3 regions of the Amycolatopsis sp. NPDC049691 genome follow, and region 2 is predicted to be linked to each of the others. Evidence: riboswitches for the same ligand, from Rfam matches in the RefSeq annotation. Region 2 holds a riboswitch; each other region holds the start of a gene.
The links. Region 2 has a riboswitch for S-adenosylmethionine ahead of AB0J40_RS29565 (aminotransferase class V-fold PLP-dependent enzyme). Riboswitches for the same ligand answer to the same signal wherever they lie in the genome.
Positions count from the first base shown of each region.

Region 1: it holds a riboswitch for S-adenosylmethionine, as region 2 does, so the genes downstream of both, AB0J40_RS12785 (ATP-binding cassette domain-containing protein) here and AB0J40_RS29565 (aminotransferase class V-fold PLP-dependent enzyme) in region 2, are expected to answer to the same signal.
Region 3: it holds a riboswitch for S-adenosylmethionine, as region 2 does, so the genes downstream of both, thrC (threonine synthase) here and AB0J40_RS29565 (aminotransferase class V-fold PLP-dependent enzyme) in region 2, are expected to answer to the same signal.

Region 1 is NZ_JBFANX010000005.1:48,041-54,527, reverse strand. Features, by position in the region: gene AB0J40_RS12795 (transglycosylase family protein) at 1-419, shown strand, start outside; gene rsmA (16S rRNA (adenine(1518)-N(6)/adenine(1519)-N(6))-dimethyltransferase RsmA) at 522-1,358, shown strand; SAM riboswitch class I at 1,486-1,576, shown strand; gene AB0J40_RS12785 (ATP-binding cassette domain-containing protein) at 1,786-2,796, shown strand; gene AB0J40_RS12780 (4-(cytidine 5'-diphospho)-2-C-methyl-D-erythritol kinase) at 2,929-3,891, shown strand; gene AB0J40_RS12775 (ABC-F family ATP-binding cassette domain-containing protein) at 3,932-5,695, shown strand; gene AB0J40_RS12770 ((d)CMP kinase) at 5,692-6,282, shown strand; gene AB0J40_RS12765 (fatty acyl-AMP ligase) at 6,307-6,487, shown strand, end outside.
Region 2 is NZ_JBFANX010000014.1:181,891-188,377, reverse strand. Features, by position in the region: gene AB0J40_RS29575 (potassium/proton antiporter) at 1-725, shown strand, start outside; gene AB0J40_RS29570 (M23 family metallopeptidase) at 1,181-1,780, shown strand; SAM riboswitch class IV at 1,863-1,977, shown strand; gene AB0J40_RS29565 (aminotransferase class V-fold PLP-dependent enzyme) at 2,015-3,394, shown strand; gene AB0J40_RS29560 (hypothetical protein) at 3,411-4,019, shown strand; gene AB0J40_RS29555 (hypothetical protein) at 4,019-4,648, shown strand; gene lspA (signal peptidase II) at 4,723-5,322, shown strand; gene AB0J40_RS29545 (RluA family pseudouridine synthase) at 5,319-6,248, shown strand; gene AB0J40_RS29540 (AsnC family protein) at 6,245-6,487, opposite strand, start outside.
Region 3 is NZ_JBFANX010000009.1:207,579-214,065, forward strand. Features, by position in the region: gene AB0J40_RS22220 (DNA internalization-related competence protein ComEC/Rec2) at 1-744, shown strand, start outside; gene AB0J40_RS22225 (DUF4231 domain-containing protein) at 750-1,238, opposite strand; gene thrC (threonine synthase) at 1,760-3,025, opposite strand; SAM riboswitch class I at 3,039-3,172, opposite strand; gene holA (DNA polymerase III subunit delta) at 3,309-4,283, shown strand; gene rpsT (30S ribosomal protein S20) at 4,342-4,602, opposite strand; gene AB0J40_RS22245 (DMT family transporter) at 4,927-5,790, shown strand; gene AB0J40_RS22250 (VOC family protein) at 5,814-6,188, shown strand; gene AB0J40_RS22255 (class I SAM-dependent methyltransferase) at 6,185-6,487, opposite strand, start outside.

The DNA.
Region 1 (6,487 bases), on a different contig from region 2:
GCAAGACCACGGTCGAGGACCCCGGCACGCCGGGCGAGAAGATGGTGACCTACAAGGTCACGCAGAAGAACGGCAAAGAGGTCTCCCGCGAGAGCATCTCCGAGCAGGTCATCACCCAGCCGAAGCCGAAGATCATCCACGTCGGCACCAAGCAGGCCCCGACACCGGCGATCGGCGACGGCTCCGCGTGGGACCGCATCGCGCAGTGCGAGTCGGGCGGCAACTGGGCCATCAACACGGGCAACGGCTACTACGGCGGCCTGCAGTTCGACAAGCGCACGTGGGACGCCTACGGCGGCGACGCGTACGCGGCCTACCCGAACCAGGCGTCGCGCGAGCAGCAGATCGCGATCGCGGAGAAGGTCCGCGACGCGCGTGGCGGCTACAGCGCCTGGCCGGTCTGCGGCAAGAAGGCCTGAGTTTCCTTTCCGGAGCGGCCCCCGTCCTTCGTGGACGGGGGCCGTTTCGCGTGCGATCGACCGTCCGGCCACGCGCGCCGGCCGCCTCGGTAGGCTCACCCGGTGGTTGAACTGCTGGGACCTGCCGAGATCCGCGGGCTGGCGGCCGAGCTCGACGTGCGGCCGACCAAGAAGCTCGGGCAGAACTTCGTGCACGATCCCAACACCGTCCGGCGGATCGTCGAGCTGGCCGGCGTCACCGAAGACGACGTTGTCCTCGAAGTCGGGCCCGGGCTCGGGTCGCTCACCCTCGGGCTGCTCGCCACCGGTGCGCACGTCGTCGCCGTCGAGATCGATCCCAAGCTCGCCGAGCGGCTGCCCAAGACCGTCGCCGAGCGCGGCCCCGAAGCCGCCGCGCGGCTGCGGGTCGTCGGGGCCGATGCCCTGCGGGTCACCCGCGAAGAACTGGGCGAGCCGACCGCGCTCGTCGCCAACCTGCCCTACAACGTCGCCGTTCCCGTCGTGCTGCACCTGCTCGCCGAGGTGCCGTCGCTGAAGTCGGGCCTCGTCATGGTCCAGACCGAGGTCGCCGACCGGATGGCCGCCGGCCCCGGCAGCCGGATCTACGGCGTCCCCAGCGTCAAGCTCGCCTGGTACGGCCCGGCCCGCAAGGTCGCCGCCGTGCCGCGCTCGGTGTTCTGGCCGGTGCCCAACGTCGACTCGGCGCTCGTCGCCTTCGAGCGCGGTGACGCTCCGGCGTCGGAGGACCGCGATCGGCTCTTCGGCCTCGTCGACGCCGCCTTCTCGCAACGCAGGAAGACCCTCCGCGCCGCGCTCGCGGGCTGGGCGGGCTCCGCCGAGCGCGCCGGGGAACTGCTCACCGCCGCCGGGATCGACCCCAAGACCCGTGGTGAACAGCTGGACGTGCACGACTTCGCCCGGATCGCCGCCGCGCGTTAGCAATCCACAGTGGAGGCGGTGAAAATACCCCTCCCACGCCGGTGATCCCGCCATTCGGACACCGCCACTCGTGTGATCTGGGCCAACGGGCTTGCTTTCGCTCCTCGGGATCGGCTTTACTCGGAAGCGTCCATCCCGAGCGACTGAGAGACCTGGCTCGCCGAAGTCGCAGCAACCACCCTCCACAGGGCAGGTGCTACCGCCAGGACCGATGGAGGCCGTTTCCGATGAAGAGGGTAGCTCGCCCCCTGCTCCTGACCAGGCGTCGCGTAGTCGACGAAGGCCGCCGCTCCGTGACCGCATGTCGACGCTCCCACTGAGCCAGTCGTAGCCGGTCCACCTCTTCTTCACGCACCGTCCACAACGGACGGACCTTGCTTGCGGCCGGGTGCCGCGCACTGCGCGCACCCCGTTTTCTGGAGCCTTCGTGATCACCGTCGAAAACCTGTCCAAAACCTTTGCCACCAACGGAAATTCGGTCATCGCCCTGCGGGACGTGAGTGTCGACGTCCAGGCCGGCTCGCTGTTCGGCGTGGTCGGCCCCGCCGGGTCGGGCAAGTCCGTCCTCGCCCGGTGCATCGCGCTGCAGGAGCGGCCCGACCGCGGCGTCGTCCGGCTCGACGGCCTCAACACCGGCACCCTCGACGGCCGCCGCCTGCGGGAGATCCGCCGCCAGCTCGGCGTCGTCTCGACGAAGCCGGAGCTGATCGCCGAACGCACCATCGCCGGCAACATCGCCTCCCCGCTCGAGCAGCTCGGCGTCGACGGCCCGCAGCGCCGCAGCCGGGTCGGCTCGCTGCTCGACCTGGTCGGCCTGACGCAGCGCGCGACGCAGCGTCCCGGCGAGCTCACCGAGGGTCAGCTCCGCCGCGTCGCGGTCGCGAAGGCCCTCGCGGCGGCGCCCGCCGTGCTCCTGGCCGACGACCCGACGGCCGGCGTCGACCCGGAGGAGGCGGGCTCGGTGCTCACCGTGCTCGACCGCGCCCGCTCCGAGCTGGGCACCACCGTCGTCGTCACGACGCCGGACGCCGGCGTGGTCCGCCGGGTCTGCGACGACGTCGCGGTGCTCGAAGACGGCACCGTCGTCGAGCGCGGCACGGTGCTCGACCTGATCTCGAACCCGGCCAGCCGCACCGCGCAGGCGCTGCTGCCCGCCATCGAGACCACGCGCGCGCAGTCGTCGCGCTACGACCGCTCGGTCGACGTCGTGCTGGTCGGCTTCGCGTCGGTCGGCGCGCTGCTGCCCGAGGCGGCGGGCCGCTTCGACGTCGAGTTCGCCACCATCGGCGGCGGCCTGACCCGGATCGGCGACACCCCGGTCGGGCGCTTCCGCCTCGGCGTCCGCGGCGAGCGCGCCGACGCGGCCCTGGCGTGGGTCGCCGAGCGCGGCGGCCACGTGACGCACACCGCCCGCGGCCCCCAGGGTGTCGCGGCTTGAGCTGAACGTCGCTTTCGGGGGTTCCGGGTGGCGGAGCCCCCGGCCCGGGGCGGAGCCCCGGTTGTCACCGTCGGAACCGCCCCGATGCGCAGGTCGCATCGGGGCGTTTTCGCGGCCACGTAGGCTGGTCGGGTGCTCGCCGTAGTTCCGCCCCCAGTCACCGTCCGGGTCCCGGCCAAGGTCAACCTGCACCTGGCGGTCGACGACCTGCGCGAAGACGGTTACCACGAGCTGGTGACCGTGTTCCAGGCCCTGTCGCTGACCGACGAGGTGACCGTCGCCGTCACCGAAGAGCCGGGGCTGGAGATCTACGGCGAGGGCGAGGGCGCGGTCCCGACCGGCCCCGAGAACCTGGCCTGGCGCGCGGTCGAAGCGCTGTCCGCGCACGTCGGGCGCAGTGGCGAGCCGAAGGTCCGCGTGGTGCTGCGCAAGGGCATCCCGGTCGCGGGCGGCATGGCGGGCGGCAGTGCCGACGCGGCCGCGACCCTGGTCGGGCTGGCGAGCCTGTGGAACCTCGACGTCACGCGTGACGAGCTCGCCGAGATCGCCGCCGGCCTGGGCAGCGACGTCCCGTTCGCGCTCTACGGCGGCACCGCGCTGGGCACCGGGCGCGGCGAGCGGCTGGTCCCGGTGCTCTCCCGGCACACCTTTCACTGGGTGCTCGCCTTCGACGAGCGCGGCCTGTCGACGCCGAAGGTGTTCGGCGAGCTCGACCGGCTGCGCGCCGACGGCAACCCGCCGCGGATCGGCTCGCACACCCCGGTCGTCGAGGCGCTGGCCTCGGGCGACCCGCGGCAGCTGGCGCTGCTGCTGGGCAACGACCTCCAGGCGGCGGCGGTCTCGCTGCGCCCGGGCCTGCGCCGCACGCTGCGCGCCGGCGTCAACGCGGGCGCGCTCGCCGGAACGGTCTCCGGCTCGGGCCCGACGTGCGCGTTCCTTTGCGAAGACGCGCAGTCGGCGGTCGAAGTCGCGGCCGAGCTGTCGGGCGCGGGGGTGTGCCGCACGGTCCGGGTGGCGCACGGCCCGGTCCCGGGCGCCCGCGTCGTCGGCGGCGACGACGCGCCGCGGCCCGCCCCGCCGCGCGTGCACGCCTGATCGTCCACTGTGGACTTCTGTTACTGAGGAAAGGATCCGGATGGCCAACCTGGTCAACCTGGAGGCGGTGAGCAAGTCCTACGGGGTTCGCCCGCTCCTGGACGGCGTGTCGCTGGGCGTCGCGGCCGGGCAGCGCATCGGCGTCGTCGGTCTCAACGGCGGTGGCAAGACCACCCTGCTGGAAGTCCTTTCCGGACTCGCCGAGCCGGATTCCGGGCGGGTGAGCCATGTTCGCGACCTGCGGATGGCGGTGGTCACCCAGCGCACCGAGCTGCCGGCCGCCAGCACGGTCGGCGACGTCGTCCTGGAACGCTACGGCGCCGAGCACGAGTGGGCGGCCGACGCCCGCGTGCGGTCCATTGTGGACGGTCTCGGGATCACCGCGATCGGGCTGGACACGCCGACCGCGAACCTCTCCGGTGGCGAGCGGCGCCGCGTCTCGCTGGCCGCCGCCCTGACCGGCGAGCTCGACCTGGTCGTGCTCGACGAGCCGACCAACCACCTGGACGTCGAGGGTGTCCGCTGGCTCGCCGACCACCTGCTCGCGCGGCGGATCGCCGTCGTGGTCGTGACGCACGACCGGTGGTTCCTCGACACCGTCGCGACGCTGACGTGGGAGGTCGCGAACGGCCGCGTCGAGCAGTACGAAGGCGGTTACGCGGACTGGATCTTCGCGCGCGCCGAGCGGGCGCGCCTGGCCGCGACGGCCGAGGAGAAGCGGCAGAACCTGGCCCGCAAGGAGCTGGCGTGGCTGCGCCGCGGCCCGCAGGCGCGCTCGTCGAAGCCGCGCTACCGCGTCGAAGCGGCCGAAGCGCTGATCGCCGACGTGCCGCCGCCGCGCGACTCCGTCGAGCTGCAGGCGTTCGCCAAGCGGCGGCTCGGCAAGACCGTGCTGGAACTGGAAGACACGACCTACCAGGTGGGCGAGCGGAAGCTGCTCGACCACGTCACCTGGCGGATCGGCCCGGGCGACCGGATCGGCCTGGTCGGGGTGAACGGCTCGGGCAAGACATCGCTGCTGAAGCTGCTCGGCGGGGACGTCGAGCCGTCGACCGGCCGCCGGATCGAGGGCAAGACGGTGGCGCTCGCCCACCTGCGCCAGGAGCTCGACGACCTGCCCGGCGACCTGCGCGTGCTGCAGGCGATCGAGCAGGTGGCCGGGCGCGTGGTGTTCGGCAAGCAGGAGATGACGGCGTCGCAGCTGGGCGAGAAGCTCGGCTTCCCGGCGGCCCGCCAGTGGACGCCCGTCGAGGACCTCTCGGGCGGCGAGCGCCGCCGGCTCCAGCTGTGCCGGCTGCTGATGGCCGAGCCGAACGTGCTGCTGCTCGACGAACCGACGAACGACCTGGACATCGACACGCTCCAGCAGCTGGAGGACCTCCTCGACGGCTGGCCGGGCACGATGGTCGTGGTGTCGCACGACCGCTACCTGGTGGAGAGGGTGTGCGACACGATCGTCGCCCTCTTCGGCGACGGCCGGATCACGCACCTGCCGGGCGGGATCGAGGAGTACCTGAACCGCCGAGCGGCGAGCGTCCCGGCGGCGGGCCCGGCACCGTCCGCGGAGAAGGTTTCGGCGAAGAAGTCGGCGGCGGACCTGCGCGCGGCCCAGAAGGAACTGGGGCGGCTGGAGCGCAAGCTGGACCAGCTGCACGCGAAGGAAGAGAAGCTCCACGCATCGTTGCTGGAGGCGGCGACGGACCCGGCGAAGCTGATGGAGCTGAACGCGGAGCTGAAGGGCGTCCAGGGCGAGATCGAGGACGTCGAGGGCCGCTGGCTGGAGACGTCCGAGCTGCTGGAATGACCAGGGTGATCGGGCCCGACGAGCCCCTCGGCGTGCGGCAGCTGCGGCGGATCGCGGTGGCGGGCCCGGCCGGATCGGGCAAGTCGACCCTCGCGCGGACGCTCTGCGAGCGACTTGGGGTGCCGTACGTCGAGTTCGAATCGTTCTTCCACGGGCCCGGCTGGACGGTGCGGGAGACCTGGCAGGCCGACGTCCTCGAGTACCTGGAGAACGACGTCTGGGCCATCGAGTGGCAGGGCGAGGCGGTCCGCGAGCGGATGACCGCCCGCCTCGACGTGCTGGTGTGGCTCGACCACCCGCGTGCGCTGACGGCGTCCCGGGTCGTCCGGCGCACGCTGCTGCGCCGCTTCGGGCGGGGCTCGAAGATCGCCGGGGAGAACGTGGAAGGGCCGCTGCACACGTTCTTCACCGACCGGGAGCACATCGTCCGCGTCGCGTGGCGGTACCACCCGATCATGCGCGCGCGGGTCCGCAAGGTCATCGAGGAGAACCGCCACCCCGATCTCGTCGTCGTGCGGCTGCGGGGGCAGCGCCAAGTCGACCGGTGGCTCGCGGGTCCCGTTTCCGCCTTGGTCGGCGGATGTTGACGGCGAGACAGTAATGTCTGCTCCATGAGCAGGTTCGTGGACACGCTCGTCGCCACCGCGGCGGGGCGGGGTCAGCAGCGTGGCATGGTCACCGGGGAGCCCAAGGAGCCGGTCCGGCGGACCTGGGCCGAAGTGCACGAAGAAGCCCGGCGGATCGCCGGCGGGCTCGTCGCCGGCGGGTTCGAGCGGGGCACCGCCGTCGGGG
Region 2 (6,487 bases):
CGCGGCTGCCGCACCGGTCGGACACATTGTCGTTCGCCGAGGGGCTCGGCTGGCTGGCGCAGATCGGGCTGTTCGTGCTGCTCGGGCTGTTCGCGTCGCCGAGCCGGCTGTTCGAGACGCTGATTCCGGGCCTGGTCGCGGGCGCCGTCGTGCTGCTGCTGGCCCGGCCGATCTCGGTGGTGCTCTCGGTGCTGCCGTTCCGGCTGCCGTGGCGGGAGCAGGCGTTCCTGTCGTGGGCCGGGCTGCGCGGCGCGGTGCCGATCGTGCTCGCGATGATCCCGCTGTCGCAGGGCCTGCCGGGCGCGCAACGGCTGGTCGACGCGGTGTTCGTGCTGGTGATCGTGCTGACGCTGGTCCAGGGCGCGACGCTCGGCCCGCTCGGGCGCAGGCTCGGGCTGGCGAAGAAGTCCGAGGCGCACGAGGTCGAGGTCGACTCGGCGCCACTGGACGAGCTGGGCGCCGAGCTGCTGCAGGTCCGCATCCAGCCGGGATCGAAGCTGCACGGCGTGTACCTGTCGGAGCTGCGGCTGCCCACGGGGGCAACGGTGAGCCTGGTGGTCCGCGAGGGCGCGGGCTTCACCCCCCAGAAGACGAGCCGGCTGCAGGAGAACGACCAGCTGCTGGTGGTGACGACGACGGCGGTCCGCGACGCGGTCGAGCGCCGGTTGCGAGCGGTGGACCGGGCGGGCCGGCTGGCCCGCTGGCGGGGCGAGTCGGGGCGGTAACCCGCTCGTGGCCGTGGCGGGCCCGATCCGATGGTTCGGTGAACCAGGAGGGCCGGCATGGCAGGCGCGCGAGCCGGCTTGGATCGCGAGAGAGATGCCTCGGCGCGCCGGTGCGCGGTCGGGAGGGCCTGTCCGGCGGGGAGGCCTGCGAGCCGGTCCGCCTGATCTGCGAGGCGGCCTCGCCGCGCCTGCGCGTGATGCTCTGCCCCCGCGTCGGCGCGCTTATTCGGGCCGCGGAGCGTGCGCGCGACGCCAGGCGCGAGCCCTTCAAACGCGCGTCGCCCTAGCCGCGCGTTGTCCGGCGCCTGTCCACTCTCCGCGCCGACCTGGTGATCTTTTCCCGCGAGGGTGATCTTCCCCGTCCGAAATCTTCCCCATGATCCACCCTTTGGCCTACTCTGCGCCCGATCCGGTTACTTCGAACGGGTGAGCGCGACGCCAAAGGAGCACGCACGGTGACAATTCCGCACGTCCGCAGGACGGCCCTCGCCGTCGCGATGACCGCGGTCCTCGGCTTCCTCGGTGCGCCGGCCGCGACCGCCGGAGGGTTCCCCGCCCTCGCCCTGCCGTTCACGGCCGGCCAGCAGGTCTACTCGGCCGGCATCCACTCCGACGACGGCAGCACCGGCGTCGAGAACGCCATCGACTTCAGCCCGGCCGACCGGACCGTGCGCGCGCCGCTGGCCGGGACCGTCCGCCTGCAGCACTGCGCGGGCGGTGACTGGGTGACCGTCGACCACGACGGTGGCTGGCGGACCGGCTACTACCACCTGGAGGGCATCGCGGTCACCGACGGCGAACACGTCGAGGCCGGCGCTGTCCTCGGGTCGACCGGCAACGCGCTCCCGTGCGGTGGCAGCAGCACCGGCGCCCACGTGCACTTCACGCTCTGGACCGTCAGCGGGGACGGCAGGCCGGTCGCCGAGCCCGTCGACGGCAAGTCCATCGGCGGCTGGCGCTTCACCGCCGGAGCCGGGCAGTACACGGGCACCGCGACCCACCTCGCGGACAACGCCGTGACGCAGCTCCCGGGGCGCTTCCGCGCGAAGCTCTGAGCCCTCACGGTGTGTGAGCGGGGTCTCAGATGTTGCGGAGAAGCTTGGCCGCCCGCCGCGTTCTCGGTTACTTTCTTAATCAGGTCATGAGTGTCAGCGCAAAGCCCCGGCTTGCTGACCGGCAACCCTCCTACCGCGGTGGGGTGCCCCGGGTGAAGACCGGGCTGGTCGCGCCGTGCGACCGGCAAGCGCGGGCCCCTCGCCGGGGTCCCCCGGACCGCCGAGGAGGCACCGATGACTTTCGCCGTCGACCGCACCACCACCCTGGCCGAAGCGGGCACACTCGTCCCGGCCGCCCGCACCGCCGAGGAAACCGTTGCCGCGCAGGACATCCCGGCCGTCGCCGGCGCCGCTCTGCGGGTCCCGCTCGTCACGGGTGAGACGATCGGCTACGCCAACCTCGACCACGCCGCGAGCGCCCCCTGTCTCGACACCGTCCGGGCCAAGGTCGACGAGTTCCTGCCCTGGTACGCCAGCGTCCACCGCGGCGCCGGCTTCGCCTCCCAGGTCTCCACCAAGCTCTACGAGCGCACGCGCGACGTCCTGCGCCGCTTCGTCGACGCCCGGCAGACCGACACCGTCGTGTTCACCCGCAACACCACCGATTCCTTCAACCTGCTCGCCCGCAGCCTGCCCCGGCACACGACCGTGATCGTCTTCGACACCGAGCACCACGCCGCGCTGCTGCCGTGGCAGGGCTCGAACGTCCGGCGGATCCCGACCCCGCGCACCCGCCTCGCCGCGGTGTCCGCTGTGGACGAAGCACTCGCGGACGCCCCGCAGGGACCGCGACTGGTCGTCGTCACCGGAGCGTCCAATGTGACCGGTGAGCTGCTCCCCGTCGCCGAGATCGCCGCCGTCGCGCGCAAGCACGGCGCCCGCGTCGCGCTCGACGCCGCCCAGCTCGCCCCGCACCGCCGGATCTCCATCAAGGAGCTGGACGTCGACTACGTCGCGCTGTCCGGCCACAAGCTCTACGCGCCTTTCGGCGCGGGCGCGCTGATCGGCCGCGCCGACTGGCTGCGTGCCGCCCGGCCGTACCTCGCCGGCGGCGGCGCGACCAAGCTCGTCACCGAGGACGCCGTCGTCTGGAGCACCGGGCCCGAGCGCCACGAAGCCGGCTCGCCCAACACCGTCGGGGTGTACGCGCTCGGCGTCGCGTGCGAGACCCTGGCCGGGAACTGGGCCGCGATCGAAGAGCACGAGCAGGCCCTGCTCGCCCGGCTGCGCAAGGGACTCGAAGGCATCCCGGGCTGCGCCGAGCTGCGGCTGTTCGACGCGCCGGTCGACCGCGTCGGCACGGTCGGCTTCGTCGTCGACGGCTTCGACCCGGGCTGGCTCGCCGCGGTGCTGTCGGCCGAGTACGGCATCGGCGTCCGCGACGGCGCCTTCTGCGCGCACATCGCGGTCAAGCGCCTGATCGGCCTCACCGGCGGCGACGGGCAGCAGGCGATCCGCGTCAGCCTCGGCCTGGGCAGCACCGAGGAGCACGTCGACCGCGTGGTCCGCGCGCTGCGCCAGATCGTCGCGCGCGGGGCCCGCTGGGAGTACGCGAAGGTGGACGGCCGGTGGGCCCCGGTCGGCGACCCGCGGGAGCTGCCGCCGTTCTGCTGAGCGCTAACCTGGCCCGATGGGGAGAGGGCGGCGTTTCTGGTTTCCGTTGGCACTGCTCGGGCTCACGCAGATCGGCATGGCGGCGGTGCAGCTGCTGTCCCGCCGCAGCCCGGCCGAGGGCGAATTCGTGAACATCGTGTCGCTCCCGATGAGCCAGGAGAACCTTCGCGCCACCGCCGACGTCGGCCGCGGGCAGTTTCTCACGCAGGACCCTTATCACGCACCGGGCGCGGGCTTGCCGGCCGGTCCGGTCTGGCTGATCGCGCTCGGCGTGGTGCTGCTCGGCACGGCGATCTGGTACGCGGCCGTCCTGCGCCCCGCCCGACTCGACTGGTTCGTCCTCGGGGCGGTCGGGGCGCTCGTCGCCCTTCCGCTCCTCGACCTGGTCGGGTCGTGGCAGTTCCGGCTCGGCGACGGCCTGCGCGGCCCGCTGCTGGCCACCCTCGGCCTGCTTGTCCTCTCCGCGTACGAGCGCAGCAAACTCGTCCTGCTCGCCACGGCCGGGTTCGGGGTGATCGCCGTGCTGCTGTCGGCGGACCTGGTGGGGGTGCTCGGCTCGGCGGCCGTTCTGCTCACCGCGGCTTTCGCGGCCCTCCTTCGCCCGGCGTCCGAGGCCCTGCGGTGATGGGGAGTTCGCGGCGGTCCTGGTTCCCGTTGGCGGCGCTCGGGTTCGCCTTGCTGGTCATGGTGGCGGTCGAGCTGCTGCCCGGGGACCGCACCTTCGGAACCGTGGCCGGACCGGAGTACCAGCCGGTCCGGAGTCTCGGCACCGGCGGGCTGGGCGGCACCGGCCGGCCCGACAACGAGCTTTCGGGGATCGCCTTCGCCACGGCCACCGACGTCGTCCCGTCGGCGACGCTCGGCTGGCTCGCCGGCCTCGCCTGCGTCGTGCTCGCCGTGGCCGGCTGGTACTGGCTGTCCCTGCGCCGGGCCGGCACAGCGCCGCGGCCCGTCCGGTTCGTGCTCGGCACCCTGGGCGCGCTGGCGGCCGTCCCGCTGCTCGACCTGGTCGGCGCGCTGGAGCTGCGGCTGCCCGGGGACGTGCGCGGCGCGCTGCTGGCCGCGCTCGGCCTCCTGCTGCTGGCCGCGTACGAGCGCAGCTGGTTCCTGGCGGCCGTCCCAGTCGTGTTCGTCCTGGTCACGGTGGTCTTCCCGGCCCTGGCGGCCGGGGCGCTGGTGGCGGCGGGCCTGCTGTTCGCCGCCGCGTTCGCGGTGCTCCTGCGCGGGCCGGTCACCGCCGCCGACACCGCCTGACCAGCACCGTGGAGAATGGAGCGGTGAGCACCGAGCCCAGCCACTCCGAACCCGACATCGACACCGACGCCGAAGTGGCGCCCGAGACCGTGCAGGAGACGCCGGAAGAGCCGGCGAAGCCGCTGCCGAAGCGGCGCGTGGGCTGGGTGTTCGCCGTCGCCGTCGTGTTCTGGGCGATCGACCTGGTCACGAAGAACCTGGTCGCCGCCAACCTGGAGGGCAAGGAGCCGGTCCGGATCCTCGGCGGGCTGATCTACCTGCAGGTGATCCGCAACCCCGGCGCCGCGTTCTCGATGGCCACCGGCATGACGTGGGTGCTCGCGCTGGTCGCCCTCGCCGTCGTCATCGCGATCATCTGGCTGTCCCGGCGGCTGCGCTCGATCGGCTGGGCCATCGGCCTCGGCCTCGTGCTCGCCGGCGCCACGGGCAACCTCACCGACCGCATCTTCCGGGCGCCCGGCGGGTTGCAGGGGCACGTCGTCGACTTCATCTCGGCGTTCGCCCCGAATGGCAAGGGCTTCGCGATCTTCAACATCGCCGACTCGGCCATCTGCGTCGGCGGCGCGCTGATCGTGCTGCTGTCCCTGCTGGGCAAGGACTACGACGGCACGTCGACCAAGGACAAGAAGAAAGTCGAGAAGGCAGTCGAGAAGGCACAGGAGGAGCAGGCGTGAGCTCGCGGATGCTCCCGGTGCCCGACGGGCTCGACGGGATGCGGGTCGACGCCGGCCTCGCCAAGCTGCTCGGCCTCTCGCGGACCGTCGTCGCGGAGCTGGCCGAAGCCGGCGACGTGCTGCTCGACGGCCGTCCGGCGGGCAAGTCCGACCGGCTTTCCGGCGGCGGTCTGCTGGAGATCACGCTGCCGGAGCCGGCGAACCCCGTCGAGGTCGTCGCCGAGCCGGTCGAGGGCATGCGGATCCTGCACGACGACGACGACATCGTCGTGATCTCCAAGCCGGTCGGCGTCGCCGTGCACCCCAGCCCGGGCTGGACCGGCCCGACGGTCGTCGGCGGCCTCGCCGCGGCCGGCCTGCGGATCGCGACGTCGGGCGCGGCCGAGCGGCAGGGTGTCGTGCACCGGCTCGACGCCGGCACCACCGGCGTGATGGTGGTGGCCAAGAGCGAGCACGCGTACACGGTCCTGAAGCGCGCGTTCAAGGAACGCACGGTGGACAAGGGCTACCACGCGATCGTCCAGGGCCACCCCGACCCGACGCGCGGCACGATCGACGCCCCGATCGACCGCCACCCGCGCCACGACTACAAGTTCGCGGTCGTCCAGGGCGGCCGCCCGAGCGTCACGCACTACGAGGTCGTCGAGGCGTTCCGGGCGGCGTCGCTGGCGCACATCAAGCTGGAAACCGGGCGGACGCACCAGATCCGCGTGCACTTCTCGGCGCTGCGCCACCCCTGCGTCGGCGACCTGACGTACGGCGCGGATCCGGTGCTGGCCCGCCACCTCGGCCTGAGCCGCCAGTGGCTGCACGCGAAGACCCTGGCGTTCGCGCACCCGGCGGACGGCCGCTGGGTCGAGTTCGAGTCCGAGTACCCGGACGACCTGGCGAAGGCTCTCGAAATCCTGCGCGAGGAAAGCTACTAGTCCTCGATCGACCAGGTGAGCGTGCGTTCGTCCGGCTCCGGCCGCGGGCTCCAGCGGACCGAAACCACGCGTGTCGCGTCCGGCAGGACGTACACCGTGTGGCCGCCCAGGGTTTCGCCCGGCTTGACGCCGATCTTGTGCGGCGGCCGGGACGTCAGCGACACCGGCGCCTTGCCGATCGCGGTGCCGTCGGCCGCGAGCAGCTCGAGGTAGTTGTCCGGCAGCGACGCGAACGGGAT
Region 3 (6,487 bases), on a different contig from region 2:
GTGCTGGCGACGGCGGAGCCGGGGCGGGCCGTCGTCGTGGACACCGGACCCGAGCCGGGGCCGGTGGACGAGTGCCTGCACCGGCTGTCTGTGGAGCGGATCCCGTTGCTGGTGCTGAGCCACCTGCACGCCGACCACATCGGCGGGCTCTCGTCGGTGTTCGAAGGCCGGTCGGTCGGCGAGGTCGCCGTCGGCCCGGGGCGGGCGCCGGAGTGGGCGTGGCGCCAGGTCGCGGCGGAGGCCAGGAACCAGGAAGTGCCGTTGGTGGAGCTGAACCCGGGGGAACGGATGAGCTGGCCGGGTCTGACGCTCGACGTACTGGGCCCGCGTTACGTACCGGCCCGCACGACGGGGCCACAGGACGGCACGACGATCAACAACAGCTCGGTGGTCCTGCGAGCGCAAACCCCGGCCGGCCGGGTGCTCCTGACGGGCGACGTCGAGCTGGCGGCCCAATCGGACCTGCTGGCCGACGTCGGTGAACTGAAAGCGGAGGTGTTGAAGGTGCCCCACCACGGTTCTCGGTACTCGCTGCCGACGTTCCTCGCGGCGGTCGCGCCGAGGGTGGCGTTGGTCAGCGTGGGCGCGGGCAACACATACGGCCACCCCAGTAAGTCCACAATGGACGAGCTGAAGGCATTGGGCGCGCTGGTGACCCGAACCGACGTGGACGGCGACACGGCGGTGGTCACCGGAACGGCGATAGTCCGCCGGGGCGAGCCGCGAGCCCCGCCCCGGCGGTGAGCGGGTCACTCCGCGGCGGGCTTCGGGGCGCTTCCGTCGGCCTGACGGTCGCGTTCGAAAGCGATCCGGCGGCGAGCCCACTGCTGTCCGCCTTCCTCGGCCAGGGTTTCCACGCGCGCGACCAGCACCCGGACGGCGTCCGAGCCTTCATACGGCGGTGCGGAATGGAGGAACAAGGCGGCCTCGCGCTCGATCGCGTAGCCGATCTGGCTGTGTTCCACCCAGTTCTGGTGCATGCCGAACGTGGTCCGGATCCCGGTGGCGACCAGAACGACGGAACCGAGGGCGGCAATGACGACCGAATCGAGGTGAGCGGCGGCGGCAACCGGGATAGCGGCCGAGCCGATGAGGGCGACGACTTCCACGACGCCGTACCGCAACCGGTCTCGCCGGGCGCCCTTCTTGTACCACCGCCACTTCGCGACAACGGTGGTGGGCAAGGCATCCCCATCACGCTCGGCGGTGACCATCCAGTGCTTGCCGAGATTCCGCATTTCCCCGAACCTCCCGGACCGAGCCGACACCTGGCGGGTGTCGACCCTATCGGCCCGGAGAAACGCGAAAGGAGGTACTCACCAGGCGCAGACCGAGCGGCCCGCGAGGGTCAGTGGCCAAGCGCGATGATCCCGAACGCGCCGGGCGCGGTGGCAGCGACGATCGCGGCCGCTGCGGCCGTGGCGCGGCAGCCGATCACCAGGCCGGTCCTCTCGTGGCTTGCCCTGGCTGCTGTCGCCGGGCTGGCCGGCGGTCGGCGGGGCGGTGGTCCCGTGGCCGCCAGCTCCGGGCGAGGCCGTTGTCCGCCACCGGATTGGGGCGAGGCTTGTTGCCGCTGCCGGAGTCAGGGCGGGCATGCGCTCGGCGGGGTTGGTGGCCGAGCGGCCTCGTGGCTTGCCCTCGGCTGCTGTCGCCGGGCGGGGGGCGGAGGCGGAGGCCCGGTGGCCACCGACTCCGGGTCCCGTTGCCCGCGACCGAAGCGGGGGCGGGCCGCGGCGGCCCGTCCCCAGCTCGGGGAGCGTCAGTAGCCGAGCGCCTCGTTCACCGCGGCGGCCGACGGCGGCACGGTCGCCTTGGGGCCGATGTGGTTCTCGACCGCGTCGAGGGTCTTGAGGCCGTCGCCGGTGATCAGGAGGACCGTCTCCGCGTCCGGGTCGAGCTTGCCCGTCTCCACCAGCTTCTTCGCCGTGGCCACGGTGACCCCGCCGGCCGTCTCGGTGAAGATGCCCTCGGTGCGGGCCAGCAGCCGGATGCCCTCGACGACCTCCTCGTCGGTGACGTCTTCGATCGCGCCGCCGGTGCGGTTGACGATGTCGAGGACGTACGGGCCGTCGGCCGGGTTGCCGATCGCCAGCGAACGGGCGATCGTGTCCGGCTTCACCGGCTGGACCACGTCCTGGCCTGCGCGGAACGCGGCCGACACCGGCGAGCAGCCGGTCGCCTGCGCGCCGAACACCTTGTACGGGCTGGCGTCCACCAAGCCGAGCTGGCCCAGCTCGCGGAAACCCTTGTCCACCTTCGTCAGCTGCGAACCGGAGGCGATCGGCACGACGATCTGCGGCGGGATGCGCCAGCCGAGCTGCTCGGCGACCTCGTAGGCCAGCGTCTTCGAGCCCTCCGAGTAGTACGGCCGGACGTTCACGTTCACGAACGCCCACGTCGGGTGCTCGCCGGCCAGCTCGGTGGCGAGGCGGTTGACGTCGTCGTAGTTGCCGTCGACGGCGATCAGGTCGCCGTCGTACACCGCGGTGGTGAGGATCTTGGCGCGCTCGAGGGTCTTGGGGATCAGCACGACCGACCGCCAGCCGGCGCGGGCCGCGGCGGCGGCCGTCGCGTTGGCCAGGTTGCCGGTCGACGGACAGGCCAGCACCTCGAAGCCGAACTCGCGGGCCGCGGCCAGCGCGACGGCGACGACGCGGTCCTTGAACGAGTGCGTCGGGTTGCCGGTGTCGTCCTTGACCCACACGCGCTTGAGGCCGAGTTCCTTCGCGAGGCGGTCGGCGCGGATCAGCCGGGTCGCGCCGGGCTCGGTGTTCGGGATCTCTTCGACGTTGGACGGAACCGGGAGGAGCTTCTTGTAGCGCCAGATGTTCTTGGGGCCGGCCTCGATGTCTTCGCGGCGGACGCGGCCGAAGTCGTAGGCGACCTCGAGCGGCGAGAAGTCCTCCGCGGAGACGAACTCGGGGGCGAGCGGCTGCCGGTGACCCTCTTCCTTCGACACCAGTTCGACGGCGGGACCGAGATCCGGGGTCTTCGTGGTGGAGGTCGTGCCGAGGGTTGCGGTCATCGCGAGGTTCCTTTCCTCATCTGCCCCGCCGAAGCGGGCCGGAATTGGCACCGTGGTCGTCAGCTACCCCGCGATCGCGGGATGACGGGCTGTACGCCGGTTGCCGGGGCTTCGTCGGGCCGTTCCCTCTGCCCCTCTGGATGAGCGGTATTCGGTTGTCGGGGCGCGCGATCGAGCGCGCCGCCTCGTGGACACCGTACGACATGGCGGTCACGCCGTGCCACGGTGGCCGTCGGACATCACCGGAGCGGGCGCACGACACCGCAAGTGAGAGGATCCTCGGGTGACCGCGCAAGCCACCGCCCCCGCCCCGCTGCACCTGGTCCTGGGCGAGGAAGAACTGCTGATCGAACGGGCCGTCCGCGAGACGCTCGCCGCGGCGCGGGCGATCGACGCCACGGCCGAGCTGACCCGGGTCCGGGTGTCCGATCTCACAGCCCCCGAGCTGGCCGAACTCGTCAGCCCGTCGCTGTTCAGCGAGGGCCGCGTGATCGTCCTGGAGTCGGCGCAGGACATCTCGCAGGAGCTGGCCGACGCCGTGGCGGCGTACCTGAAGGACCCGGCGGACGGCGTCGTGCTGGTCGTCGTGCACACCGGCGGCGGCCGCAGCAAGGCGGGCAAGTCGCTGCCCGCGGCGCTGAAGAAGGCCGGCGCCGAGGTCACGGAGTGCCCGAAGCTGACCAAGCCGGCCGAGCGCGAGCAGTTCGTACGGCACGAGGTGCGCCGCGCGGGCGGCAAGATCGACCCGGCGGGGGTGGCCGCGCTGATCGACGCGGTGGGCTCCGACCTGCGCGAACTCTCCTCGGCGGCGAGCCAGCTGGTGGCCGACACGGGCGGGACGGTCGACGCCGACGCGGTCCGGCAGTACCACCGCGGCCGCGCCGACGTGACGGGCTTCGCGGTCGCGGAGAAGGCGGTCAGCGGTGACCGCTCGGCGGCGCTGGAGTCACTGCGGTGGGCGATGCAGCTGGGCGTCCCGCACGTCCTGGTGGCGGACGCCCTGGCCGACGCGGTCCGCACGATCGCCCGGGTCTCGGGCGCGGGCCGCGGCAACCCGAACCAGATGGCCGGCGAGCTGGGCATGCCGCCGTGGAAGATCCGGAAGGCCCAGGGCCAGTCGCGAGGCTGGAACCAGGACGGCCTGGCCACCGCGATGCGGGTGGTCGCGCGCCTGAACGCCGAGGTCAAGGGCGTGGCAGCCGATCCCGGCTACGCGCTGGAGCGCGCGGTCCTCGAGGTGGCGGCCGCCAAAGGCTGACCACGGGCATGAAGAAAGCCCCGGCCGGAGGCCGGGGCTTTCCCAGAAATCAACCAGCTCAGAGCGCGTTGACGCGCTTGGCGAGCGCCGACTTCTTGTTGGCGGCCTGGTTGGCGTGGATGACGCCCTTCGAGACGGCCTTGTCCAGCTTCTGGGCGGCGTCGCGCTGCAGCTCGACGGCCTTGGCCTTGTCGCCGGCCTCGGCGGCTTCGCGGACCTTGCGGATCGCGGTCTTCACCGAGGACCGGATCGCCTGGTTGCGCTGACGCGCCTTCTCGTTCGTCGTGATGCGCTTGATCTGCGACTTGATGTTGGCCATAGGGCAACTCCTGTTTCACTCGGTGAGATCGCCGCCGCGCTGAAGTGGCCCCGCGGAAAGCGGGTTTCCTCCATGACGGAATGCCGCACGGGCAGCGAGCGACCACTTTAACAGCCGGGCCGCCGGCGTCCGGCACCGGGAGTACGGTGGGGGACGGCAGTGCCTAGGGTTCCGTCGCCGGCCCGCGCACGCGACACACAATCAGGGTCGGCGGGCCTGGTCCGAGCGGCACCATCGGCGGGCCCGGACGGCCGGTCGTTCATCTGACGGGGCAAAAGCCTGGAGGACCCGGTTTTCGCGCGCGCGAAAACCCGAAGGGGCCCCATGAACGCCACCGCCTTGTCTTTCGTCCTCGTCGCCGCCGTCGTGCACGCCGCGTGGAACCTCGCCGCCAAGCGGATCTCCTCCGGCGGCACCCAGTTCGTCTGGCTCTACTACACGGTTTCCGCCGTCCTCCTGCTGCCGGTGACCGTCGTGCTGCTGGCCGTCGAGCCCGAGCGTCCACAGTGGAGCTGGCTGCTCGCCGCCGTGGTGACGTCGGTGCTGCACGTCGCCTACGGCGTCGTCCTGCAACGCGGGTACCGGGTCGGGGACCTCTCCGTCGTCTACCCCGTCGCGCGGGGCACCGGGCCGCTGCTGTCGGTGCTGGCCGCCGTCCTCGTGCTCGGCGAACGGCCCGGCGTCCTCGGCCTGGTCGGCGCGTTCCTGGTCATCGCCGGCGTGCTGGTGATCAGCACCGGCCGCAGGGCGGAGGACCCTCGGGCGGTCAAGGCGGGGATCCTCTACGGCCTGCTGACCGGCGCCACCATCGCCGGCTACACCCTCTGGGACGCGCACTCCGTGACCGGCCTCGGCGTGCCGCCGGTCGTCTACTTCGGCCTCGGCTCGATCCTGCAGAGCGCGATGCTCGTGCCCGGCGCGCTGGCCGGCCGCGCCGAAGTCCGCCGCGTCTGGCGCGAGCAGCGCCGGGAGGTGCTGCTGGTCGCCGTGCTGTCGCCGGTCGCCTACATTCTCGTGCTGTTCGCCCTCACGATGGCGCCGGTCAGCCTGGTCGCGCCGGCGCGGGAGCTGAGCATCGTGATCGGCGGCGTCGCCGCGTGGCTGGTGCTGGGCGAGCGCGACGCCGTCCGGCGGCTCGCCGGGTCGGTGATCGTGCTGTCCGGCATCGCCGCGATTGCGGCCGCCTGAGCGCGTCCGGTAGGGATGGGCGGATGGAAGTCCTGAAGAGCAGGCTGATCGTCCGCGCCCGCGACGCCGACGCGACCACGGCGTTCTACCGCGACACCCTCGGCCTGGCCGTGGAGCGCGAGTTCCCCGGCGGCACGGTGTTCTTCCTCGGCCACGGCTCCCTGGAGGTCTCCGGCCGGGGCGAGGCGGGGTCGTCGCCCGACCTGGTGCTCTGGCTGCAGGTCCGGGACCTCGCCGGGACGCTGGCCGAGCTGAAGGCGCGGGGCCTGGAGCCGGTGCGGGACGCCCAGCGCGAGCCCTGGGGCCTCGACGAGGCCTGGATCGCCGACCCGGACGGCACGCGCATCGTGCTGGTCGAGGTGCCCGAAGGCCACCCGATCCGCACGGACACCCGCTAGGCGGGCTTGACCGCGCGCAGCTGGGCGGCCAGCGCGGCGAAGCCGGGCGGGTCCCACGTCCACGTCTGCAAGTCGGCGAAGCCCGCTTCGGCGGCTTCGTCGGCCAGGACGTGCCTGCTCACGGGCAGCCACTTCTCGTGCGCGGACAGCAGCAGCCGGCCGCCGGGGCGCAGCACCCGGAACAGCTCGGCGAACCCGGCCGCGCGGTCGTCCCAGAGCATCACGTTGTTCACCGTCAGCACGACGTCGACCGAGCCGTCGGGCTCGCCGGTGTGCGCCGCCGACCCTTCGCGCAGCTC